One region of the Exiguobacterium sp. s40 genome, then DNA from elsewhere that is predicted to be linked to it. Evidence: predicted binding sites of a transcription regulator. Region 1 holds the regulator's gene; the other holds the start of a gene.
What was found. The regulator NrdR, encoded in region 1, represses ribonucleotide reductase genes. The targets are predictions, from matches to a motif close to AACACNATATATNGTGTT.
Positions count from the first base shown of each region.

Region 2: KNP02_RS09280 (anaerobic ribonucleoside triphosphate reductase) is a predicted target of NrdR. The motif match lies at 1,811-1,828, and genes of this name have one in related genera.

Region 1 is NZ_JACSLC010000001.1:163,695-179,121, forward strand. Features, by position in the region: gene KNP02_RS00840 (M42 family metallopeptidase) at 1-260, opposite strand, end outside; gene KNP02_RS00845 (dUTP diphosphatase) at 286-768, opposite strand; gene KNP02_RS00850 (hypothetical protein) at 792-1,046, opposite strand; gene rplT (50S ribosomal protein L20) at 1,133-1,492, opposite strand; gene rpmI (50S ribosomal protein L35) at 1,521-1,715, opposite strand; gene infC (translation initiation factor IF-3) at 1,746-2,276, opposite strand; gene KNP02_RS00870 (hypothetical protein) at 2,616-2,825, shown strand; gene KNP02_RS00875 (DUF1002 domain-containing protein) at 2,879-3,742, opposite strand; gene thrS (threonine--tRNA ligase) at 3,856-5,793, opposite strand; gene dnaI (primosomal protein DnaI) at 6,106-7,020, opposite strand; gene KNP02_RS00890 (DnaD domain protein) at 7,026-8,378, opposite strand; gene nrdR (transcriptional regulator NrdR) at 8,421-8,888, opposite strand; gene KNP02_RS00900 (hypothetical protein) at 8,901-9,272, opposite strand; gene speD (adenosylmethionine decarboxylase) at 9,384-9,770, opposite strand; gene KNP02_RS00910 (glyceraldehyde-3-phosphate dehydrogenase) at 10,002-11,033, opposite strand; gene KNP02_RS00915 (hypothetical protein) at 11,189-11,671, shown strand; gene coaE (dephospho-CoA kinase) at 11,691-12,296, opposite strand; gene mutM (DNA-formamidopyrimidine glycosylase) at 12,309-13,133, opposite strand; gene polA (DNA polymerase I) at 13,154-15,427, opposite strand, start outside.
Region 2 is NZ_JACSLC010000008.1:93,351-97,977, reverse strand. Features, by position in the region: gene KNP02_RS09290 (50S ribosomal protein L25/general stress protein Ctc) at 1-600, shown strand, start outside; gene KNP02_RS09285 (formate/nitrite transporter family protein) at 811-1,653, shown strand; gene KNP02_RS09280 (anaerobic ribonucleoside triphosphate reductase) at 1,845-3,689, shown strand; gene nrdG (anaerobic ribonucleoside-triphosphate reductase activating protein) at 3,667-4,122, shown strand; gene KNP02_RS09270 (fumarylacetoacetate hydrolase family protein) at 4,177-4,627, shown strand, end outside.

The sequences.
Region 1 (15,427 bases):
AGTGCTTGGAAGCGGAGGAAACCGCCCTCTTCAACGCGCGTGACCATGAACCCGACTTCGTCCATATGACCGGCAATCATGACACGCGGACCTTCCGCATCGCCCGTCACTCGACCAAACAGACTGCCGAGCCCATCCTGTTCGAACGTTTCGACGTGAGGTTCTAAATACTCACGCATGAGTGAGCGGACTTCACCTTCATTTCCAGGGACACCTGTGGCATCCGTCAAGCGTTTCAACATATGTAATGATTCGTTCATGGGGCATCGCTCCTTCGATTTTTGATTAGTAACCTTGATTTTGTCGCTCATGGTTCTTTTCATTTTTCGCCATATACGCCATCACCATCAACTCTTCATTGATCCCGAGCGTATAGCCAAGTTCGAGATAAGCCGCCATCAGCGTCTCGTACATCGGTTCCGTTTTCGACAAACCAAAGTTCGTCACTTTGCGGAACACGTCTAAAAAAGCGTCAGTCGCGTCAAGATACGAGCTACCTGCCGGGAACGAATCACGTTCATACCCGAGGGCAAGTCCGAGCGACAATAAGAAATGAATGCCGTCGACATACTCTTCTAAGATCACGTCTTGAGGCGACGGGCCCTTCGTTGACCAAAATTTAAAACTACGGGTCTCATTGGCGAGTTCACCAAGCTCGACGAGCAAAGCAAGCAAACGCTCATCAAATTGGTTCCCGGATAATTGATGTTCTTCTTTGATCCGCTCATCTAATTCACGCTGCCGATCAAACAATGTTGTCCAGTTCACCGGTTGCTCCTCCTATTCTCCATTCAAAGCAGTACTAAAATCATTAAAGACCAGCCGACTGCCAAAATCAATACTTGTATTTGAACACGTTTTGGGGCATGAACCGCCTTTTTACGCGTCAAATGAAGTCCGAACAGGGCACCGATTGCACCGCCTGCGTACGCATACAAGACGTTGAAATCACCTTCTCCGAGCGTATAACGTTTCGCCTGCAAATAGGTGTAGACGTTCAAGACGATGAGCGCCAATGCGACGATGGCTAAGACTGATTGATCCATGGGACGTCCTCCTTATCTTAAGTTTAAGGAAAAAATCTGAAAAAAGAAAGCGCCGAGATAAGGTCTCGGCGCTGTCGATTGAACGATTACGCGTTCAATTTTGATTTAGCTGTATCAGCAAGTGACGCGAATGCTTGTGCGTCTGTCACAGCAAGCTCAGCAAGCATCTTACGGTTGATGTCGATCCCTGCGAGCTTGAGGCCGTGCATCATACGGCTGTATGAGAGGCCGTTTGTGCGTGCTGCCGCATTGATACGTGTGATCCAAAGACGACGGAAATCACGTTTCTTTTGACGACGGTCACGGTAAGCGTACATGAGTGACTTCATGACTTGTTGTTTTGCTACTTTAAATAGAATGTGTTTTGAGCCAAAATAACCTTTGGCAAGCTTGATTTGCTTTTTACGACGTTGACGAGTCGTATAACCGCCTTTTACGCGTGGCATATGGTTTCCCTCCTAAATTCTTTCTGTATTACTTCGCGATCATGTTGCGAATGCGTTTGAAGTCTCCAGCTGATACGATAGCACCTTTACGGAGCTTACGTTTCGCTTTAGTCGATTTGTTACCAAACAAGTGACTTGTGTAAGCGTGTGAACGCTTGAGTTTACCTGATGCAGTACGTTTGAAACGTTTAGAAGCACCACGGTGCGATTTCATTTTCGGCATGAGTATTTCCTCCCCACTATGACTCGATGATTAATCTTCTTTCTTCGGAGCCAGCACTAAGAACATGCTGCGTCCTTCCATCTTCGGCTTTTGCTCAACTGTTGCCAAGTCGGCACATTCCGCCGCCAATTTTTCCATAACGCGTCGGCCGATTTCCGAGTGTGTGATGGCGCGTCCGCGGAAACGGATCGACGCTTTCACTTTGTTTCCATTTTCAAGGAATTTGCGAGCGTTACGCAATTTCGTTTGGAAATCGTTTTCCTCGATTGTCGGGCTGAGGCGTACTTCTTTCAATTGGATGACTTTTTGGTTTTTACGCGCTTCTTTCTCCTTTTTCTGGAGTTCGAAACGGTATTTCCCATAGTCCATGATTTTAGCGACCGGTGGGTTAGCTTTATCGGCGACCAAGACGAGATCGAGTTCAGCCTCTTCTGCTAAACGTAATGCTTCATTACGCGATTGCACACCGAGTTGTGCACCGTCCGCTCCAATTAAGCGAACTTCACGGGCACGAATGTTTTCGTTGATAAAGAGCTCTTTGCTAATGGTTAGCACCTCCATCGTGCGATTGCACGAGTTTTAGATTGATAAGACAACATGGCAATAAAAAAAGCGTCGGCAGTTTCCCGCCCACACATCATTTCGGAGTCAGCAGAGACCAAGGCTCAACTGCTTCACGTACATGATGGACCTGACCGAAGCTGTTCGGACGAGGTGAGAAGCGGGCGCTTCTGCTTTGTTGTATTTAATCACTATGTCATCTTAACACCAATAGGATTAAGATGTCAAGAATTCGCGCATGAATAATTGGTAGCTCACACTTTTATGATGATAACAGTCATTTCGCTGTTTCGCAATACCTTTTCCGAGGGAATAAAATAAAAAAAGGAGGGATGGGCCGTGTCTTGGAGACAGCAAGTGAAAGGTGACCATGATTATCACGACCAAATCAAACACATCGTACAAGAGACGATGCGCCACCATGACGTGAGTGATGCCAAGCTCGAAGCGGTATTGACAGACCTTTTAGAAGAGATGAACCGAATCACGTTGAAGATTGTGGACGACCACGAGTCTGCTCGCGACTATATCCATAAACGATGGTATTGAAAAAGGGCCGAGGCCCTTTTTTCAATACCATTTGTCATGTACTCAAAGCCCGTTCAATTCGTCAACGACTTGAAGAAGTTGCTGAGCGCTTCGAACAAACGGGCGAAGAAGCCTTGGACTTCCTCGGTCTCGAGAAACGCCTGAACGTCTTGACCGGCCCCTTGTAACCCATTGCTGATTGCACCCCAGTCGAGGTTCGCCTGCTGCATGTTCTCGAACAACGTCGTCAATTGCGTCAACTGCGTATCAGACAGTTGGACGTTGTTTTGATTCAATACTTGGATGACGATATCTCGAATCTCAATGTTCGTCTCCGGTGCCTTGTTCGCAATTTCCGCTTTAATCTCGTTCATGAGTCCGGCCACGTCCTCTTGCCCGACCGTCTTCCCGATCTCAGAGGTGACCGCGAGCTCTTCTTGCGCCAAGTCTTTCCGTTCCTCGCTCAATTGAATGCCTGTCTCCGCGGCCGTCTGATCATAGGCTTTCATGATGCCCGTCAACGCCGACGTCCCGGTGACGCGAATCGGCGACGTGATATAAATATCGGCATCCGTGACGCCTGCCGTCACGAGAGCATTCGCATACATATCTTCGGTCACCCATGTCACGTTTTCCGTTTTGATATCGAGCCCGGTCCCGTCGGTCAGTTTGATGCGGGCTGATGAATACATCCCCCCGCCGCGCTGCGCTTGCGGGACGGCATCCCCTAAGTATTTATCTTCATCGGCTGAGGTCGTGATGATCGGCTCAATCCCCGCCGGTGCCTCAACCCGTTCGAGCACCCAGTCCCGTTGGCTCGCCGATAACGACTCCCCGAGTGTGACAATCGTATCATCGACGATGGCTTCTGCGTTTACTTTTGGAATCATGCTTGTCGCGACGACCGAACCGATCGTCAACGCCACTAATGGTTTCATATAATTCAAAATGAATCACTCCTTTCTTCTACCATACGTGTTTGGTGAAGTCTTCCGCATCCGTCTCAAGACCGAAAAAACGACCACCCTTCCAATGAAGGATGGTCGACATATTAACGTGAACGGTTGGCGATCTCTGCTGTAAGTGACGACAAGAATTCATCGAGCGTGGCCGATACTTGTTCTTGTTGTCCATAACGACGGATGTTGACTGCACGCTCATCACGTTCTTTATCTCCGAGGACGAGCGTCATCGGGATTTTCTTCATCTGTGCTTCCCGAATCTTGTAGCCGAGTTTCTCATCACGAAGGTCCGTTTCGACGCGGACACCGCGCTTGACGAGCTCTGCTTTCACTTCCGCGACGTATTCGTCGTGGACGTGTGAGACCGGGATCAATTTGACTTGGACCGGGGCGAGCCATGTCGGGAACGCGCCTTTATACTCTTCAATCAAGTAGGCGACGAAACGTTCCATCGTCGAGACGACACCACGGTGAAGGACGATTGGGCGATGGTCTTTGCCGTCTGGTCCTGTGTACGTCAAGTCGAACCGCTCAGGGAGCAAGAAGTCGAGTTGGACCGTCGACAACGTCTCTTCTTTGCCGAGCGCCGTGCGGACTTGGACGTCGAGTTTCGGTCCGTAAAATGCCGCTTCGCCTTCGGCTTCGAAATACGGGAGACCGAGCTCATCCATCGTCTCTTTCAATTGACGTTGGGCTGTTTCCCAAATTGCGTCGTTGTCGAAGTATTTCTCTTTGTCGGCCGGGTCACGGTACGACAAGCGGAAACGATAGTCTTTAATGCCGAAGTCAGCGTACACTTCTTGAATCAAGTGGACGATATCTTTGAATTCTTGCTTCATCTGTTCCGGCGTGACGAACGTGTGCCCGTCGTTCAACACCATGTAACGGACGCGTTGGAGGCCTGTGAGCGCACCTGACATCTCGTAACGGTGCATACCGCCGAGCTCGGCGATGCGAAGCGGGAGTTCGCGATATGAGCGCGGCTCATGTTTATAAATCGTCATGTGGTGCGGACAGTTCATCGGACGAAGGACGAGTTCCTCGTTGTCCATCTCCATTTTCGGGAACATATCGTCTTGATAGTGATCCCAGTGACCAGACGTCTTATACAATTCGACCGAACCGAGGACCGGTGTGTAGACGTGCTGATACCCGAGCTCGAGCTCTTTGTCGACGATATAACGTTCGACCGTCCGACGGATCGAGGCACCTTTCGGGAGCCACATCGGCAAACCTTGGCCGACTTCTTGCGACACGAAGAAGAGATCGAGTTCTTTCCCGAGCTTGCGGTGATCGCGCTCTTTCGCTTCTTCCAATAGACGCAAGTGTTCCGCGAGTTGTTCTTTCGTCGCGAACGCCGTTCCGTAAATGCGTTGGAGCATCTTATTGTCCGAGTCGCCGCGCCAGTATGCCCCGGCCACGCTCATCAACTTGAACACTTTCAACTTCGATGTCGACGGGACGTGCGGCCCACGGCATAAGTCGAAAAATTCGCCTTGATGGTAAATCGTGAGCGTCTCGCTCGACGGGATATCTTCAATCAATTCGATTTTGAGCGGGTCTCCGAGCGCCTTGTAGCGTTCGAGCGCCTCGTCGCGCGACACGACTTCACGTGTGATGTCCAAGTTCTCGTCGACGATCCGCTTCATCATTTTCTCGATTTCCGGGAGATCTTCTTCGTTGATGCGGCGATCCATCTCGATATCATAATAAAAACCGTTCTCGATTGTCGGTCCGATCCCGAGGTAGATGCTGCCTTCTTCCCCGTATAACCGTTTGATGGCTTGGGCCATCAAGTGGGCTGACGAGTGGCGCATCAAATCGATGCCCTCTTCCGAATCCGGCATTACGAGCTCGATTTTACCGTCCTGTTCAATCGGACGACGATAATCGATCATCTCACCATCGATTTTGGCGGCGATTGCTTTTTTTCGGAGTCCTGGACTAATCGAACCTGCTACTTCTTCTGCTGTGATGCCGGCCTCAAACTCTTTGACGGCCCCATCTGGAAATGTCAATTGAATCATGTGTCAACTTCCCCTCTCTACATTTAAAAATAAATAAAAAAAGCCCATCCCTATGAAAGGGACGAGCTTTGATTCTCGTGGTACCACCCTCGTTCCCAAGCGTAACGCTTGGCTCGAACACACGATAACGAGTGTGAATCGCCGCACGATTGGCCCGTACGGTGCTCTGAGGGAGTAAGGCGATCGGCGTGTTTAGGAAGCTCTCACCAGTCTTCCCTCGCTTTGAAACCCGTGACGACGTCTCATGTCCTCTTCGATGCATCGGTTATATGATTATTAGTATAGTCAACTCGTTCAAGAAATACAATCCCTTTACCGACGTCGGTTCTCACCTTTTAATTCGATTTGTGTCGTCGTCGTCGAGATGCGCTGCATGAGCCGCTGGGCTTTCATTTTGTTCTGCGGCGAACCGTCGATCGAGAAGTGCGTCTCGAGCTCTTCACCGCTGAAGTTCGAACTGTAAAGTGTCGGTAAGCGATGCATCATGCGATATTGCAAGATGATCCCGAACAGCTCATCGCGTACCCACGGACTGATCGCCTCGGCACCGATGTCATCGATCAGTAACACCGGTACGTGTTGGAACGACGTCAAAAATGAGTCGAACGAATCGGTCCGGATCTTCCGTTTCGCTTCCGAGACGAATCCCGGGGCGTGGACGAGAATCGTCTCGATGTCCGCCACTTTCAGTTCGTTGGCGATCGCCGCAAGCAAATACGTCTTCCCGACCCCGAAGCTGCCGTGTAAGTACAGGCCGTTCACTTTTTGGCGGGTCTTCATGCCCGAGACGAACCGCATCGATTCACGGAGTGCGATTTTACGGGCGTCATCCGACCAGTCGAACGATTCAAAGCTCGCCTCTCGCACTTCTTCCGGCAAGAATAAGCTCTTAAACTTTCGGTCCATCTCTTTTTGGCGCCGTGCTTGACGATGCTTGACCGTCTCTTCATAACGAATCGCGATTTGACCGAGGTCGACATAGAGCACCGGCTGATGGCCCGGGATGACGGCTTGCTCCTCGATGAGCTTCTTGCCGTCCATCTGTTCTGCATATTCACTGAGCTTCGTAAAGCCGACCTCGACCGCCGTCTCGTCTAACTCCGGATGCGCCTTTAAAAAAGCGACGACTTCTGGATGTTCGAGGGTGCGCCGGCGAATCGATTCGTACGCTTCCCGCACTTCTTTCCGGTTCATCATTTGGGCGAGCGTTTGATTGATGCGTTCCATGTCCCTCATCCTTTCTCTTTCAATTCATTTAACAACTTGACGAGTTCCGCGTCGTCTGGGACCGATGCCTCGAGCTCTTGTTTTCGTTTTTGATCGTACGTCCGTTGCTCTTTCGCCTCGTCCTCGAGCCATTTTGGCATCTCGGTCTTGTCTTTGCGTCTCGAGCCGACGGTCGTCCGCTGTTGCACGTTCTCCCGCTTCTGCTGTTTCTTCTCGATGAGCGCGTCTTGCGTCGCTTCTTGTTCCAACGCGTCTTTGGCGTTCAAATAGCCTGCCGTCTTCCAACTCGTCGCGATTCGCATGACGTAGTTCTCACTGAGCCGAGTCTGCTTCTTCACTTCGATACAGTAATAGAACAACGCGTTGATGACACTTGGCGCGAGTCCGAGCGTATCGACGAGGTCGATGATGAGTTGCTCGTCGCTCTTCGACAACTGTGGCGTCTTCCGTAACGTCGACACGTACTGATGCGGATGCGCTTCTTCCATGACAGTCACGTCATGCAAATCACCGATTTCTGCCTTCTCCGTCTCATCCGACTTCACTTTCCGATGGCGCGTCTGTTTTTTCTTCAACTGCAACACCATCTGACGGCAGCCGTCGCGTTTCTCTTGCTCGCTGAGCGGTAGATACGCCTCGTGGACGAAGTACTCCTTCAACATCTCGGCCATCGTCTCTTCATCGATTTGGGAGACGTAGGCAAGCTTCGTGATCGTCTCATCGAGCTTCTTCGTGAAGAAGCCGACGGGGAAGTTCGTCAACTTTTTGACGATTTCCATATCGAACGTATAGTTGATCTCGATTTTGGCGCGGTCAGGTTTCTCGTAGTTCTTTTGTGTGAACGCCATATGATTGACCCCTTTGACGTCGAACACTTCATTGAAGTCTTTTGTCACTTCAATGATCCCGGCCGGCAACGGATCAATCGTGAATCGACCTTGTAACTGTTTGAAGCGGACTTCCCCGACTTTATAGAAGAGGAAACTCGACAACAGCCCGTCATTCAAGAACGTATGGGGTGCGAGCGGGACCCGCAGTTGATACACGTACTGGGTCAAGCGCTCGTCTTTCGTCTTATACGTCCGGACGAGACCGATCGCTTCGAGCCGGAACAGACAGTCCGTCAGCTCGTTGATCGAGTAATCGAGCATCTCACAAAGCGCGCTGTGTGACATATAGTTCGATTTCATTTTCCCGGGCTTCAGCTCGCTCCAAAGCGTCTGATACATTGCGAGCGCCTTCACTCCGATGACCGGCTGATACAAATGGTACAGCGACTGATACGACTCGCGATCGATGAGTCCGGTGCTCATGATCAACAGTTCGTCAGTTCCGTACAGGATGCGTTCTTTTTCCATGGTAGGTCTCCCTTGAAAAAAGGCGACCAGCAGGCCGCCCGTTTAGTTGGTCGATTTTTCTTGCTTCATTAAATCTTCTAGTTCTTTAAAGAACACAGAGATATCTTTGAACTGGCGATAGACGGACGCGAAGCGGACGTATGCCACTTCGTCGACCCGCGCGAGCTCGTTCATGACGAGCTCCCCAACCTGTTCACTCGGAATCTCGGACTGGCCGAGGGCGCGTAACTGTTGTTCGACTTTCGTGACCACACCTTCGAGTTGCTCCAGCGTGACCGGACGTTTCTCGCACGCCCGAATAATCCCGCGAAGCACTTTCTCACGGCTGAACTCTTCCCGATTCCCGTCTTTTTTGACGATGATGAGCGGTGTCTGTTCGACCGTTTCAAACGTGGTAAAGCGATAGCCGCACTCCTCGCATTCGCGACGGCGACGAATCGAATAGAAATCTTGTACTGGCCGGGAGTCGAGCACTCTCGTTCCATTATGATCGCATTTAGGACAACGCATGCTCAGCCCTCCTTATCGTTCGACAGATTGATTCCCGATGGCGCGGAGCGGGAACTTCACGGATAGCGCCTCATAATATGTGGTGACGATTTGACCGAGGTCTGGTCCGAGCATCCGGTCACGGTTCAATGTAAAATCGACGGCCGTGCGTCCGCCGTCCACTTGGACGATGGTCGCCAATGCGTCCCATCCGTCTCCATGAAACGCCACTTCGCCCCGGTCTGCATCGACCCGGCGAACCGTTTGACCTTCTGCTTGAATCCGTTCGCGGAGCCATGTGAGCACGGCGCTTGGCGATGCCGCCACGTAACGCGTCCGTAACGCCTCATTTTTATGCGAATCGTCCGTTTGGACATGTGTTTGAAACTTATCAAATAATCCCATTATCCACCTCGACACCTTATTTATATAGGTTAAGCATATCAAAATTAAGCGGTTAACAAAACAATTAAAAGGGCTGACCGAAAATCGGCCAGCCTCATAAGGTCAGTCTGATTATTTGCTGATTGCCACTTGCGCTTCAGGAACACGAATCGGTCCCATCCCACGGTCAAGTTTCACATCTTCACGAACTTTTGCTTCCAAGCCTTCTGCAATGTATTGCGAGGCTGTAGCTGGATCGATTCGATCCCCACATGTGAACACATCGACTGATGCGTAGCCATGCTCTGGGAAACTGTGAATCGTTAAGTGTGATTCTGAAATGATAACGACTCCACTTACACCGTGCGGCGCAAATTTGTGGAAAGCGACTTCGCGGACTTCAGCGCCCGAACGAAGTGCTGCATCGACGAACAAGCGCTCGATGTAGTCGATATCGTTTAATTTGTCGGGATTGCACTCCCAAAGTTCTGTAATAATGTGACGTCCCATAGTATCCATATTAGTGGATCCCCCTTTACATCAATGGTCTCAAAGTAGTTGATGATCACTCACTTTGTGCCTGAATCGCCCACAACCACGGGGGCAAGTTAGTCCTAAGAGGTCCTAACCCTTTAAGTTGCGTTTGTCAGACCAATTGAAGTTCACGAGTTAGAGTGTATCTTGTTTAGGACGTCCTTACAAGACATTTGTTTCAATTCTTTAAAAATATTTTTAGATAAATATATTTTTTCAGACGTGGGTTTCTTGTTGTCCGATTTGCAGGTAGCTCGCGACCATGTCCAACAAGTCGACGACGCGGCACGAATAGCCCCATTCGTTGTCGTACCAAGCGAGCACTTTGACATGATTGCCCCCGAGCACCATCGTCGAATCGGCATCAATGATTGACGAACGCTCATCTCCATTGAAGTCGATCGAGACGAGCGGTTCGTTCGAGACGCCGAGAACGCCCGTCATTTCCCCGTGTGCAGCACGCTCGAACGCCTGATTCACTTCATCGACCGTCACATCTCGACGCAACTCGACGACGAGATCGACGAGCGAGACGTTCGGCGTCGGCACTCGTAGCGCCATCCCGTTCAATTTGCCCTGAAGTTCCGGCAAGACGAGCCCGATGGCTTTCGCAGCACCAGTCGAAGTCGGTATAATGGAACTGCCACAAGCACGGGCACGACGCAAATCTTTATGCGGATTGTCGATATTGTTTTGATCGTTCGTATAGGCATGCACCGTCGTCACGAGCCCCGTTTCAATCCCGAACGTCGAATCCAATACTTTGACGACCGGGCCGAGACAGTTCGTCGTACACGAGGCGTTCGAAATGACGTGATCGTGCTCCGGTAAATAATCCCGATCGTTCACCCCCATGACAATCGTCCGCAACTCGCCTTTTCCTGGTGCCGTCAAAATGACTTTTTTCGCACCGGCCGTCAAATGTTTTTTCGCCCCGACATCTGAATTGAATTTCCCCGTCGCCTCGATGACAATCTCGACACCGAGTTCAGCCCACGGCAATCGCTCTGGGTCTCGCTCAGATACGAGCATGATCCGTTTCCCATCGACTTCGAGCGCATCCCCATGCGCTCGGACTGTCAGTGCGAACGGTCCATGGACCGTGTCGTGTTTGATCAAGTGCGCGAGCGTTTCCGCCGGATAACTCGCATTGATGGCGACCACGTCGTGACGCCCTTCGAGCATCAACTTCCGAAATACCATTCTGCCGATTCGACCAAATCCATTGATTGCAACTTTCGTCCCCATTCTGAATCCCCCTTTTTTCTGCGTTACGACACCATTATAACGGAAAATTGGAAGCGTTTTCACTATGAATCGTCACATTTCTTTCACTTTTTCACAGTTTTATATTTAAAAAAGAGGGGAATTTGGTGTAGAGCTTTGAAAGGAGTTAGAACAGCATGTTTGATTGGACCGATTTAGATAAATTTATCGTATCGTTTTTTATTATTTTGCCGATTGTGACGATCATCCACCAGTTCGGTCACTTCTTCTTCGCGAAACTGTTCGGGGGTTCGCTTGACATGGAGATTGGGACGGGGAAAAGATTGTTCAAAGTCGGGCGCCTGCAATTCAACCGCGTCTACTTCTATGACGCCTGGTGCCAATTCAGCGACTTGAAATATAGTAATCGTTTGACAAGGACGCTTGTGTACGGCGGTGGAGCCATTTTTAATTTAGGGAGTATATTTATAATCAACGGTATGATTACGACTCAATTGATTGAGGCTTCAATTATGACCTATCAATTTGCTTACTTCTCGTTTTATTACGTCTTTTTCTCACTCTATCCGATTTACTATTCGAACGGCCATCCGAGCGACGGACGCGCCATCTTTGACACGTGGAAAAAAGGGAAGCCTGACTCAGACCCACTCAACTGAACAAAAAAAGAAGGCGTCGTCAGTCGCCTTCTTTTTTCATGTCTTCAAATTGTTCGACGAGGCGGACCACTTGGGCCGACAAGTCGCCTAACGCACCGTTGTTGTTGATTAAAAAATCAGCCTGTTGTTTCTTCTCTTCGATCGGCATTTGCGCATGGATCCGAGCGAGCGCTTCTTCTTTCGTCAACCCGTTGCGCTCCATGAGACGCATCAGCTGAATCTCTTCACGGCAATAGACGACGACCGTATAATCGACGAGGTCCCGCATCGTTCCCTCGAACAAGAGCGGGATATCGAATATGACGACCGTCTCCCCTGCAGCCTCGTATCCGCGCATCTCCTCGAGCATCTCTTCCCGGATGGCCGGATGCATGAGCTGATTCAGCAACTGACGTTTGGCATCATCATGAAAGATTTCTCGTCCGAGCGCCTGGCGGTTCAACTCGTCGCCCGTGAAACATTGCGAGAACGCCTCGCGGACGCCCGCGAACGCTTTGCCGCCTGGCTCGATGACGATCCGTGCCATTTTGTCGGCGTCGATGATCGGGATGCCCTGCTTTCGAAACAGTCTGGATACGGTCGACTTCCCTGTCGCAATTCCACCTGTCAAACCAATCTTCAACATCATGTCCACCTCTTACTGTTGGCAGTGCGGACAGTAATGTGTGCCCCGTCCGCCTAATTTCATCTTTTCAATCGGTCGGCCGCATCGCTTACATGGCTCCCCGGTCTGTCCATATACGTACAGTGTCTCTTGATACGTCCCGCTCGCCCCATCCGGATTCGTATAGCTCCGAATCGTGCTTCCGCCTCGTTCAATCGCTTCCGTCAATACGGCCACAGCCTCTTGATGCACCCGACGGACCTCGTCAAGCGAGAGTGTCGCTGCCGGACGGGTCGGATGGACACCGGACCGATATAACGTCTCATCGACATAAATATTGCCGAGCCCGACGAAAATCGATTGATCGAGCAGCGCCGTCTTGATTGCACGAACGTTCATCCGCTTCAGACGGCTGTGAAGCGTCTCCGCTGTCACTTCAGGATCGAACGGTTCGAGGGCGAGCAGCGACAATGGCGGTGTCACAAACAACTCTTCATTCGTCTTCAACTCCATCGTCCCGAACTTCCTGACATCGTTATAATGAAGCGTAGTCCCGTCCGTGAAGGTGAAGACGACATGCGTATGCTTGACCGGACTGACCATTTCGTCATGCGGGAAGAATTTTCCTTCCATTCGCAGATGCGAAACGAGATAGCCGTTCGTCAATTTGAACAAAATGAACTTGCCGCGTCGCTCCACGTCTTGAATCGTCTCGTCGAGCAACTGTTGTTTCCAAATCTCCGGTTCGTGACCTCGAATGATTTTTGCGTCGAGCACCTCGACATTTGCAATTGTTTTTCCCGAGACGAATGGCCGCAATCGGCGACAGACCGTCTCCACTTCTGGTAATTCTGGCATATCGATTTCCTTTCTCGTCTTTATTTCGTGTCGAACCATGTCTCACCGAACGAACCGTCTGCGCGGAGCGGCACGTCCAAGGTGACCGTGTGTTCCATCGCTTGTTTGACGATCGTCTCGAGCGAGTCCATTTCTTCTTTAGGTCCTTCAAAGATGAGTTCATCGTGGACTTGAAGCAATAACTTCGATTGAAGTCCTGACTCACGAAGTGCCACGTCGACATCAATCATCGCTTTTTTGATAATATCGGCGGCCGTCCCTTGAATCGGCGTGTTGATCGCTGTACGTTCCGCAAAACCGCGCAAGTTGAAGTTGCGGGAATGGATGTCCGGGATATTGCGGCGACGCTTCAGCATCGTCTCAACATAACCGTGTTCCCGCGCCCGTTCGATTGCGGCATCCATGAACCGTTTCACACCCGGGAACTGCTCGAAATACGTATCGATGAACGTCTGTGCTTCTTTTCGGCTAATGCCGAGGTTTTGCGACAGCCCATAGTCGCTAATGCCGTAAATGATGCCGAAGTTGACGGCTTTGGCTTGGCGACGCATGAGCGATGTCACTTCTTCTTTGGTGACTCGGAACACGTTGGCCGCCGTCGACGTATGGATATCCTCATCATGGAGGAACGCCTCGAGCATCTTCTCATCTTGCGACATGTGGGCCATAATCCGAAGTTCGATTTGCGAATAGTCGACCGCATACAGCATCCAGTCGGCCTCACTCGCGGTGAACGCCTTGCGAATGCGCCGCCCTTCTTCCAAGCGGATTGGGATGTTCTGTAAGTTCGGGTTGACCGAGGACAACCGTCCGGTCTGCGTCAACGTCTGCGTATAGCGGGTATGGATCTTCCCGTCGTCTTTGATGACTTTTTGCAAGCCTTCGACATATGTCGATTGCAACTTGCCGAGCTCACGGTAATGCATAATATGTTCGACGATCGGATGCAGCGGCGCGAGTTTCTCGAGCACGTCCGCTGCCGTCGAGTAACCGGTCTTCGTCTTTTTGACCGGTGGCAACGCCAACTTCTCGAACAGGATGACGCCGAGCTGTTTCGGCGAGTTGATGTTGAACTCCTCACCGGCGAGACTGTGAATCTCCGCCTCGAGTTGGAGCAACCGTTCCCGCAAATCGTCTTCCATCACTTTCAGCGTCGCCACGTCGACGTGAATCCCGGCCCACTCCATCTCTGCAAGCACCGAGGCGAGCGGACGTTCCAAATCTTCATACAGCGACGTCTGTTCGTTTTGGTCGAGTTCTTTGCCGACGTTTACGAACAGCGTCAAGATCGCCATCGCCTTCTCTCCGAGATGTTGCTCGAGCACGTCCTGTTCCGGGACGTGCAGCTTCGCACCCTTACCATAAACCGCCTCGTCTTCCGGTAACGTGTAATCGAAATGAGCGGCAATCGAATCGAGTGTCGTCCCGCCCGACAGGTTCAGCAAATATCCGGCGACGAGCAAATCGTCATAGCCTCGGAGCGTCACACCATGTCGCTTCAATTGAATGATCGTCTGTTTCGCATCGAGACAAATCGTGGCTCGGTTCTCGTCGGCCAACCAGTCTCGTACTGCCGGGACGTCTAAAAGCGACACATCGCCGACCGTCACGCCGGCTTTCGAGGCGATGGCCACACCGATGACCGGTTCTTCGAAATAGTCGTCACGGAGTTGCTCGAGGATGAGGACCGCTTCTGTCAAATCTTGCTCGTCAATCGCGATATGATTCACCTCACGCGCTTCGACCGCTTCCTCGCTCGACGCTTCAAGGTTCAGTTTGCTCAGAAGCGATTTGAACTGAAGGCTCATGAACAACGGCTTCACTTTTCCGGCGTCATACGGATGGAACGTAAGGTCGTCCATGCTTATATCGATTGGGACGTCCGTATAGATCGTCGCCAATTGTTTCGACATGCGTGCTTCCCGCTCGTTCGCCTCGACTTTCTCTTTTTGTTTCCCTTTTAATTCATGTGTATGTTCATATAGTCCTTCGACAGATCCGTAAGCCGTGAGCAGTTTAAGCGCCGTCTTCTCACCAACCCCCGGGATTCCGGGGATATTATCGGACTTATCCCCCATTAAGCCTTTCAAATCGATCATTTGAAGCGGGGTGAGACCGTCATAGCGCTCTTTGAACGCCGCCGCGTCCATCGTCTCCACATCGGTGATCCCACGTTTCGTCAAATAGACTGTGACGCGATCGTCAATCAGTTGCAGTAAATCTTTATCCCCGGTGACGACCGTCACTTGATCGAACGCCTCATTTTTTGAGAGCGTCCCGATAATATCGTCGGC
Region 2 (4,627 bases), on a different contig from region 1:
TTGCGTAAAGAAGGAAAAGTGTTAGGTGTCGTTTACGGCTACAAAGTTGAAAGCACACCGGTCGCATTCGAAGAGATGGCACTTCGTAAGATTCTTCGTGAACACGGCGACAACGCTTTGATCGAACTCAATATCGATGGTAAGAAAGTGAATACACTCGTTCACGGGACAGAAGTCGACCCATTCACGAACGAATACAAGCACGTCGAATTTATGGCAGTGAAGATGGACGAAGCGACAGAAGTCGAAGCGGACGTCACACTTGTCGGCGACGCGAAAGGCGTCAAAGAAGGCAGCTACTTGGCACAGACGATCTATAAAGTAACGGTCTCGGCAACACCAGCCAACATTCCGGAGCGTATCGAGCTTGATGTTTCTGAACTCGGCATCGGTGACTCGCTCACTGTCGCTGATATTCCAGAGAACAAAGATTACGAAATCGTATCTGAGGGTGATCTTCAAATCGCATCGGTGAATGAACCGGTGGCGGTCGAAGACCTTGAAGCTGATACAGCGACAGAAGGCGAAGTTGAAGCGACTGAAGAGGCGTCAGAAACTTCAACGGAAGAGTCGGAAGAGACTTCTGAAAACAAAGAATAATCATTTCGAACGGCCCTTTGCGAAGGGTCGTTTTTTTCTAGTCACAAATCCGACAAATGTAAACGATTACGATGTGAAAAATGTGTCAACATGTGGAAGGGGCGATTGCAATTTATTCGTTTCGGGCTTATATTGTTAATGATTTCACATGTTCGTTCTTATTATAATGGTTTCATTCAAACAGAAAGAAGGGTTTGTGACATGGCATCAATGGAAATCCATGCACTCGAATCGTTGCGGAAGAAAGCACAGGCATCTTCGCAAATGATTCATTATCGGCCAATGGAGTACTTTTTACGAGCAATGCTCGCGGGGATCTTTATCGGATTCGCTTCAATTTTCACACTGAAAGTCGTCAATGGAATGTATTTGATCGATTCTCCGTTCACAACGCTCATCGGAGGATTCTCATTCGGAATCGCCCTCGTCATGATCATCTATGGCGGAGCCGAACTGTTCACCGGGAATACGATGTACTTCACAACCTCGACGATGCGGGGGTACACGACGCTCAGCGACACGATGCTCGTCTGGTTGCTCTGCTTTGTCGGGAATGCGCTCGGTGGCGTTTTGTTCGCCTTGCTGCTCGCGCCGACTGGGGTCATCCAAGAACTTGGGATGGACAACTGGCTGTTCGCGGTCGTCGAGAGTAAGATGCATCACACGACAGTCGAGATTTTCTTCCGTGCTATTTTCTGCAACTGGATGGTCTGTCTCGCGATCTTCCTACCAAAACAAATGAAAAATGAGTTCGCTCAAATCTTCTCGATGATTTTCCTCGTCGCCGTCTTCTTCGCGTCAGGGTTTGATCACGTCATTGCCAACTTCGTCTTGTTCGCGCTTACTCTTGTCGTCCCACATCCTGAGGCGATAAGCTTTGCCGGTGCCATCCACAATTTGATTCCGGCGACGTTCGGTAACATTATTGGTGGTGCCTTGTTCATGGGTGCGATTTATACATGGTTGAACGCGAAAGGCTTGCGTGAAGCCCAAGAGTCAGAAGAAAAAGAAGAAGTCGAATTTAAAATCGTAAAGCCTGCTAAAGAGTTGTGATATGGTTCACATTAAGGTATGGTCGAGTCCAGATGAGGGCTCGGCTATTTTTTTGCGAATACGTCACACTTAATGCTCACAATTTAGACTTCACTACTTCCCAGAAAAACATGACATAATCTATATATGGAACTTAAGCGAGTAATTAACTCGCTTGTAATCAATATATAGTGAGGTGATGCGGAGTGAATATGCTCCAGCTTTATGAAGATGTCTGTGTTCTCCCAGATCAGGACCTCGTACAAGAGAACGCCAACGTCGACGGGAAATCACCACTTGGAAAATTGGCACGATTATCCTCAGAAGTATCAAAACAATTGTCGACGACATATCTATTATCAGAACGGTCACGTCAAGCCGTCGAGGATAATTTTTTGTATATCCATGACGCCGACTACTACGTGACAGGATCGACGACGTGTTGTCAAATCCCGCTCGGCCACTTGCTCACGAACGGATTTCATACCGGGCACGGGACGATTCGACCGCCCCAGGATATCCGCTCGGCGATGGCGCTCGCTTCGATTATTCTTCAAGCGAACCAAAACATGCAACACGGCGGTCAAGCTTTCCCGATGTTTGATGTCGACCTCGCACCGTATGTCGAAAAGACGTATGAACGTCAGCTCGAGCGGCTCAAAAAGCTACCAGTCGAATGGACGACCGAGCAACTCTTTGAAACTGCCGAGTCTGAAACAATCGCGGCGACGTATCAAGCGTGTGAGGCGTTCATCCACAACGCCAACTCGATGCACTCACGTGGTGGCGGACAAGTACCGTTCGTTTCCATCAATTACGGCACCGACACGAGCCGGTGGGGACGCATATTCATTCGAGAGTTGCTGCGCGCGACCGAGCGAGGGCTCGGTAACGGGGAGACGCCGATTTTCCCGATTCAAATCTTTAAAGTGAAAGAAGGGGTCAACTTCCATGAGGACGATCCGAACGTCGACTTGTTCCGTCTCGCCTGTCGTGTGACGGGCAAGCGGTTATTCCCGAACTTCTCGTTCGTCGATGCTCCGTTCAACCTTCAATACTACGACGGGACGCACGGCTCGGAAGTCGCCTACATGGGTTGTCGGACAAGGGTGATGGGGAATCGGCATGGTGCCGAGACGTCGATTGGACGCGGCAACTTATCGTTCTCGACGTTAAATTTGGTCAAGATGGCGCTTGTCGCTTCGAACATCCATTCGTTTTATGAGACGCTCGACGCCTATGTCGACGTCGCCATCGATCAATTGCTCGAACGATTCGACTATCAAGCGAAGCGTCACGCCGACGAATTTCGGTTTCTCTATGCCCAACACGTCTGGCGGGGTGGAGAGAGACTCGGGCCAGAAGACGATCTTCGCGAGGTACTGAAGCAAGGGACGCTCTCGGTCGGATTTATCGGTCTCGCCGAAGCGCTTCGTGTGCTCACAGGTGGCACGCATGCCGAGTCGCGAGAGGCGGAACGGCTTGGGCTCGATATCGTCACTCATTTACGTGATCGAATGAAGCAGGCATCGGAACGATACGATTTGAACTTTTCTCTCTTGGCGACCCCGGCCGAAGGATTGTCGGGTAAATTTGTGACGAGAGATCAGCAATCGTTTGGGATGATCGAAGGTGTGACCGACCGCGCCTTTTATACGAACTCGTTTCATGTGCCCGTGTATCAATCGGTCTCGATTCGCGATAAAGTCCGTCTCGAAGCGCCTTACCACGCGCTCTGTGATGCGGGTCATATCACGTATGTCGAAGTCGACGGATCGCTCGCCCATAATGCGGAAGCGGTCGAAGCGATCGTCCGGCTCATGCGGACCGAGAACGTCGGCTACGGGTCGATCAACCATCCGGTCGACCGTTGTGGCAACTGCGGCCTTGAAGGAATTATCGACGAAGCGTGCCCGACATGTGGCGAGCATGAACGAATTGAACGGATCCGTCGCATCACCGGCTACTTGGTCGGGACGATGGACCGGTGGAATTCGGCAAAACGAGAAGAAGAACGAGCGAGGGTGAAGCATCATGCGCGTCCTATCCGTACTTGAAGAATCGGTCGTCGACGGTCCAGGCATTCGCACGGTCATCTTTACGGCGGGCTGCCCGCACCGTTGCCCTGGGTGTCATAATCCAGAATCTTGGAATCCACGTGGGGGACAAGACGTCTCGGTCGCGGACTTACTCGCTCAAATCGAACAATCAGGCTGGGACGGGGTGACGATTTCAGGCGGGGAACCATTTCTGCAACCGGAAGAATTGGCACGGCTCGTCGACGGATGTAAGGTCCTTCAGAAAAACGTTTGGGTGTATACGGGCTATACGCTCGAACAGTTACAAGCCATGCACGACGAATTCGTCACAAGCGTGCTCGACCGTGCCGATGTGCTCGTCGATGGGCGTTTTGAACAGCCGCTCATGGACCGGTCGCTCCGGTTTCGGGGATCGAGCAACCAGCGGATTATTTTCTTAAACAAAGCGTAATCGGGGCCGTCGCGTCCCGATTTTTTGTATACTAGCAAAAAAGGGGGAATTTTGATGAAATGGTGTAGTTTTCAAGTTGAAGGAGAGCAAAGGGTCGGCGTCGTGGCAGGAGAGTTCGTCTATGACGTCAGTGACCAATTACATACGACTTCGCTGTTAGAAGTCATCGCGCGTGAGTTTGAACCGGATGTCGATCTAGATGTCGCGCCAAGGCTGGCGCTTCAAGACGTCACGTTCGTCGCACCGTATCGTCCGCTCAAAAATGTCATCTGTATCGGGAAAAATTACGAAGAACATGTGAAAGAGATGGATACGGCGGGGGCCGGTAAGCTCGTCATCTTCACGAAAGCGCCAACCTCGGTCGTCGGCCCAGAGGCTGTCGTCGAACGTCACCCCGAATTGACCGATCAGCTCGACTATGAAGGCGAACTCGCCGTCATCATCGGAAAATCAGGCCGGGATATTGACGACGTCGATGCCCATATTTTTGGCTACACGATTCTGA